DNA from 3 places in the Sporolactobacillus pectinivorans genome. Region 3 is predicted to be linked to each of the others. Evidence: riboswitches for the same ligand, from Rfam matches in the RefSeq annotation. Region 3 holds a riboswitch; each other region holds the start of a gene.
What was found. Region 3 has a riboswitch for S-adenosylmethionine ahead of COP04_RS06620 (cyclase family protein). Riboswitches for the same ligand answer to the same signal wherever they lie in the genome.
Positions count from the first base shown of each region.

Region 1: it holds a riboswitch for S-adenosylmethionine, as region 3 does, so the genes downstream of both, COP04_RS05125 (ABC transporter substrate-binding protein) here and COP04_RS06620 (cyclase family protein) in region 3, are expected to answer to the same signal.
Region 2: it holds a riboswitch for S-adenosylmethionine, as region 3 does, so the genes downstream of both, metE (5-methyltetrahydropteroyltriglutamate--homocysteine S-methyltransferase) here and COP04_RS06620 (cyclase family protein) in region 3, are expected to answer to the same signal.

Region 1 covers NZ_NXGA01000001.1:1,046,370-1,048,575, reverse strand. The annotation lists gene COP04_RS05125 (ABC transporter substrate-binding protein) at 1-923, opposite strand, end outside; SAM riboswitch class I at 1,093-1,196, opposite strand; gene COP04_RS05120 (beta-galactosidase) at 1,329-2,206, opposite strand, start outside.
Region 2 covers NZ_NXGA01000001.1:3,305,008-3,307,213, reverse strand. The annotation lists gene metE (5-methyltetrahydropteroyltriglutamate--homocysteine S-methyltransferase) at 1-1,184, opposite strand, end outside; SAM riboswitch class I at 1,280-1,397, opposite strand; gene COP04_RS16170 (globin-coupled sensor protein) at 1,816-2,206, shown strand, end outside.
Region 3 covers NZ_NXGA01000001.1:1,384,508-1,386,713, forward strand. The annotation lists SAM riboswitch class I at 455-562, shown strand; gene COP04_RS06620 (cyclase family protein) at 931-1,680, shown strand; gene COP04_RS06625 (APC family permease) at 1,712-2,206, shown strand, end outside.

The DNA.
Region 1 (2,206 bases), 340 kb from region 3:
TTGATAACGTCCTCACGGTTAAGCGCATAGGACAATGCCTGGCGGAATGTTTTGTTTTTAAATGCCGGCACATTCTCATTGAAGACTGCATAGTTCAAGCGATATTCAGGATATGAAATAACTTCTGTATTTCCCCTGCTAGTCACATTCTTTACATCAGCCGGCTGAATGGCTTTCAATTGAATACTTCCATTTTCAAGTGCAAGGTTGGCTGCATTTTGATCTTTTGTAATCTGGAAAATAACTTTATCAAGATGTGCTTTCCCGCCGAAATAATAGTTATTCCGCTGCGTTTCTACATATTGGCCGGATTTATAGGTAACAAACCGGAAAGGGCCGGAACCGACCGGATGATTATTCTTCGTACTCTTCTGGAGATCGCCTTCGTTTTTAAACACGTGCTGCGGAATTGGATAAAGCTGTTCCAGACTTAGCGGAAAAGCCGGTGCCACCGTGGGTAAGGTGAAGACAACCGTATTTTTGTTGATCGCCGCAACTTTTACAGGTTCGTTGTTAAAGACAAAGTTCCCGCGGAGATCACTGTTCTGTTTCGTGTCAAGGATCGAATTCAGCGTGAAGACAATATCATCTGCCGTGAGGGGCGTACCGTCACTCCATTTCAGATTTTTCTTCAGAATCAGCGTATATTTCAGTTGATCCTTTGAGGCGGTCAGCTTATCCGCCAATGCCGGTGTAACGTTTCTCCCGTTGATGTAAAACAGGGGCGAATAGAGCGCCTGTTGAATCGTCAGGGTTACTCGGTCGCTGGCGTAATTAGGGTTCAGAACAAGTGGATCACCGGGTACGGCAACCGTTAACGACCCTCCGTTTTTACTATTGTTTGATGCTGTATTGTTTGACCCGCATGCGCTTAACGTTAATATAAAAATAAGAGCCAAAAGGACAACCAAAGATTTCTTCAAAATCAACTTCCCCCCGCTGTTAACACAATTTCCCCTCTGAAATATAGTCTCTCTAGAATGCAATGGCGGCGCAGGCAGATGATTGATATCTCTATGTCCTCTGCCTACGCTTTTTTCAGCGGCAAAAAAAACAAGCCGCAAAGATAAAAAGGCCTGTTGTTATCCGTCCCTCTCATCTTTTGAACACCATCGTGTTCCTGGAATTAACACCGTGCACCATGTGCTGGTTGTCGGGCTTCACTGGGCCAGTCCCTCCGCCGCTCTAGATAAGAATTATATTCAATTGAGTTGATGTAACTACTATAAAGGGTAAGACTGACGCTGTCAATCATTAAAACCTATTTATTTGATAGAATTAATTTGTATTTTGACAGTATCAAATAACAGCTGATATTTAAATCCCGTTCAATCTGTTTTTTCATAACTGATTTTCTCTTTTTCTGCCCTCAGAATCTTAACATCCCTCGGTGCCAGTTTGATTAGTCTACTTTCCTCACGTCCGGTTAAAAGATCAACAAAGATCGGATCAATGGCGAACATTTTTTCAGTATCGGAATGGTTGAGAATAAAATAGTATTTTATATTGTGGCTTTCACGCACCGTTACTTCCACATCTTCAGGCACGCTCAGTGGCGGGAAAACTTGAGTTCTTTCCATGATGCCGATAAGCAGATGTTTCAGATAGACTGTATCGGGATGAGTGCCGACATAATAGGCCTGTCCCTTTCCGTAGGCATGGCTGGTGACTGCAGGCATACCTGTGAGATAACCGTTTTTGAATGTCGCCAGTGCGCCAGCTCCTCGCAGTTGAATGTACTCTTCCCAGATCCGGATCGATGAATCTCCCCATGGCGTTGCGATTTGGTGAACCTGTCCTTTCTTCATTGGTGCGAATTCCTCAACGTAGATGCCGAGCAGCTCTCGGTATGCCCCGGGATAACCGCCGAGATAGACCCGGTCGGAAAGATCGACAATCCCGCTGAAGAAGTTGGTCAGAAAGATTCCTCCATGCCGGACATATGCTTTCACTTTTTCAGTAAAAGATTGCGGCACCTGATAACTGGCCGGCGCCAGTACAACACGATAAGGTGTTAAATCTTCTTCGAAAGGGACAAAATCAGCACTAATGTTCAGTTCGCGAAGAGTACGGTAATAGGTGCCCAGTTCGGAGGCATACCGGACGAGATTCGATGGTTTTGAACTTTGCTCCAAAGCCCACCAGTTTTCCCAATCAAAAACAATCGCAACTTCCGCCTTGAATGTTGTGCCAACCAGCTCGCGGC
Region 2 (2,206 bases), 1.9 Mb from region 3:
CGGTGGGCCGACTGCTGAAGTGCATCAAGGTCCCTGCCGGACTTTTCTATAATAGTTGTGATGTTTTCTTTGCCCTCATTCAGTCCTTTTGCCAGAGCCACTGCTTCCGCCAGTTTCTGATCGGCAAACGAGAGTGCGTTTTTCAGGACAGGGTCCAGTTCCTTCTCGTTCTCGATTGTGACGGGGACATGAAGCAGGCTGGAAGATGGGGTAATCCAGAGTTTATCTTTTCCCCCGACAGTGGCGAGCAAACTTTCAAGTTCATCAAAAGTTGCGGCAAGATCTGTTTTCCAGATGTTGCGTCCGTCGATCACACCGGCTGCGAGCACTTTATCTTGGGGAAAGCCATAAGCTTTGATTGCCTCAAGATTGGCTTTTTTGCCATAAACAAAATCGAGACCGATGCCGTCAATCGGTAATTTTACAACTTCTTTATAGTCATCGACCGCTTCGAAATAAGTCTGCAGCAGCAGTTTCAGACCCGGAACGCCTTCTTTGAATGCCTGATAGACTTTCTGAAAAACGGCGAGATCATCGGGCGTCAGCGTCTTTACTAAAATTGGTTCATCAATCTGCACCCATTCAGCTCCGGCATTTTTCAATTCACTGAAGATCTGAATGTAAAGTGGAATCAGTGAATCCAGCAGAGTCTGAAAGTGTTCCTGATCATAGCCCTTGGAAAGCTTCAGCAAAGTTACAGGTCCGACAATGACCGGTTTCGAGGTGATTCCCAATTCTTCCTTCGCCTCATTGAACAGCGCGAGCAGCCTGTTTGATGTTATATGAGGTTGGGTTTCATTACTGATTTCAGGAACGATGTAGTGATAGTTTGTATCGAACCACTTTGTCATTTCCGACGCTTCCGTTTCTTTATTGCCGCGGGCAATTGAAAAGTAGGTCTCAAGTGAAATTTCCTTTTCGTCTTTGTTGAATCGTTCAGGAATCAGTCCGAACAGAACGGCGGTATCCAGCACATGATCGTAAAGGCTGAAATCGCCGACCGGTATGAGATCCACACCGACTTCCCTTTGCTTTTTCAGATAATTGAGCCTCAGATTTTTCACGGTCTTCAAAAATTTGTCCTTTGAAATCTTTGCGGCCCAGAACTGCTCGAGAGCCTTCTTCCATTCTCTTTTTTCGCCGATTCTTGGATAACCAAGATTTGAACTCAGCACTTTTGCCATTTTTCTCCATCCTCCTGTTTATCAGTGATCATCTCTGAGGGGCAAAAATAAAAGCCTCTCTATTCGTTAGAGAGGCTTGATCGATCATCCGCACCCTCTTATTTTTCAAAGCCGCCAAATTTGGAAGCTTTGCTGGAATTAGCACCTTTTTCATAAAAATTGAAAGGTTGCCGGGCTTCATAGGGCCAGTCCCTCCGCCACTCTTAATAAGAGTCAACAAAAACACCATTTTTAAGTTAAAAAGAGTTTATCATGAATCCGTTTGTTCGTCAATTTAATTTAAGAAGGTTGCAATGGCTATTAAGTCAATCCACTTTTATGCCGATAAATAAGTGGTATTCTTTAAAAACATTAAAGCGGTAAAAAATTTATCCGCGTATTTAAGGACTAAAGGGGATATTATTATAGTAAACCTCTTCCTGAGGAGAATTTTAAGTGAAAGTATCTGTTTCCGGAAGCAGGGCAGGGTCCATAGGTAATAGAGCCACAGAAATTTTGCAACAGTCATTCGTAGATTGCACATTCAAATCAGTAAATGTGAAATGCTTGGATCTGTTCATCCGGGCATATCAATGTCTCAGGAGCAATGTTTAAAAATCTTTCGGCATAAAAAGAAAGCAGGCAGATAAGCATGGTTTTTAGTGTTAAGAAAGGGCCGGGTATGAGCTGGCTTGAGAAAGCAAAATCTGAAAGAACTTCAATCACTGTTGATGATCCGAAAATAATGGACAAGCTTAAAATGCTAGATTTAACTGTTTCCGATTTGCAGCTGCTTAAAACATTACAGCCTTTTGTAAAAAAAGAAATCAACCAGATTGCAAAAGACTTTTATTCCAGTTTCTATCAGATCGATGAACTTCGAGAAATTATTGATCGTTACAGTTCGGTAGAGAAACTGAGTCAGACACTCGCCGTCCATGTCATGGATTTCTTTTCCGGGGTTATTGATGACTCCTTCCTTGAAAGAAGGGTCCGCGTTGGGAAAATGCATTATAAAATAGCTTTGACCCCGTCGTACTACA
Region 3 (2,206 bases):
CACGGACACCGTCGGAATGACCTAATTAGTTTACGGTGTCAGCAGTGTTTATCCATAATGAACAACCGTCATCTACACAGCAGATGGCGACTATTATGTCTATTTTTAAATGGGTAAATACCCCTGTTTATTTCATTAATCATGAAAGCTGTTCCGCTACTATTTTTGATGCGGAGAACCGTATCATAAGTAAATGAGGTTTTTTGTTAAAAAACAAACGTCCCTATAGTTGTATAAAGGAACGCGTTAATATTACTTTAATTATTTTAAAATTGCTCTTCCAATAAATTTTGACCACCTATAAACATAAACCATGGATCCGGGCGGCCGTACAGATCAGAAACAGTAGACTTTGAGAGATAAAACTAATAAAACAGATAAAAAAAGTATGAATATCTCTTGTTTTTTATAAAATTGTTTTGTATTATTTTATCTAAAGTAAAAAACTTAATATATCTTATCAAGAGTGGTGAAGGGACTGGCCCTATGAAACCCGACAACCAGCATTCTGAGGAGGAATGTATTGGTGTTAATTCCAGCAGATTAATCTGAGAGATAAGAGAACAAAGTGCTTAATAAAATAAAAAAGCACAAAGCCGTTTTCTTATTCAAAGCAAACGGCTTTTTTGTATCTTATTTTTTTGGATTAGAAAACTGAACATAAGGGGGCTTGATTAAAAATTCTCAGGAAGTTGAATTCAAAAATAACTTTAAGCATAGGGGGTTGTTATTTCTGAATAAAAAACAATGATCATTTCACTCTCTGCACGAGCGATTGCCATCAATGTCATTGCTGGAACAGTTGGTGATACATACTATTGACCGTTCCCCACTTGAAAATTCTATTTTGTTTTTGGATGCATTTTTTAAAGCGGGTTCAAGAATGATAGCAAGCCTTTTTTATTAAATTTTGTGTATAGGATGATGAGTATGAGTAATTTATGGAATGAAGTAGAAAGGTTGAAAGATTTCAGATGGATTGATTTGTCTCATGGATTGAACGATGAAAGCCCATATTGGGGAGGTATGCCGGATGGAGTACGTGAGATAGGAAAAACGGTATATGATTATGATCAGGAATTGAGACTCAGAATTCAAACCTTCAAATTTCCTGGTCAATTTGGAACCCATATAGATTATCCTGGACACTTTGTTCAGAGTGGTAAGCTTTCTGATCAATTTGGCATAAAAGATTTAGTGTTTCCACTGATTGTGATTGATGTTTCAGAAAAGGTTAAGCAAAATTCGGATTATGAGTTAACACTGGCAGACATTGCAGAGCATGAAAAAAAATATGGAAGAATTCCGGAACATTCCTTTGTTGCACTTCGCACAGATTGGAGCAAAAGATGGCCAGATGAAAAGGCTTTGTCAAATCTAGATTCAGATGGAAATGAACATTGCCCTGGTTGGACAGTTGAGACCTTAAAATTTTTGTTTGATGAGCGAAATGTGGCGGGAAATGGGCATGAAACTTTGGATACTGATGCTTCTGTCGGGTTTCTGGCAGTTGGTGATTTGGTCAGTGAGCGCTTTGTTTTGGAAAGAGGAAAAATTCAGGTCGAGTTATTGACAAATCTGGATCAAGTCCCGCCAGTAGGTGCAGTTATCTTTATTGCTTCTCCTAATATCGAAGGAGCAACAGGACTTCCCGCTAGAGTATGGGCAATAACAGAATAAAAAATAACTAATTAGCAAAGAAGGATAAAATATGGGAGAGAAAAAAACACTTAAAAAAAATCAGTTAAATTTTCTAGAGGTTATCGCACTGTCTATAGCAATTCTTGCGCCTACCTTTGCAAGTTCAATGAACTTTGGGCTGATCGCTTCAAGCGCAAGCTATTCTGTCAGTTTAGTTTTCATTATTTCAGTTATTGCATTGCTACTTGTTTCGGTAGCATTTGTTAAATTTGGCAAAGAATTTGTTTCCGCTGGCTCTGCTTATACATATGTGGAAGCCGGCTTAGGAAACAAATTTGGTGCAATAAGCGGTTGGGCACTTTTGCTTACTTATGCAGGTTATACGAGTGGTTGCTCATCAGCATTCGGGTATTTATTCAGTGATTTTATTCGCCAGCTTACAGGAATAAATATTCCTTGGGTGATTTTCGCCTTATTAAGTTTATTGTTGATCTGGTATATTACCTATTATGATATCAAAGTAAGCACTAGAATCATGCTCTTTATAGAAATTTTTTCTGTTCTC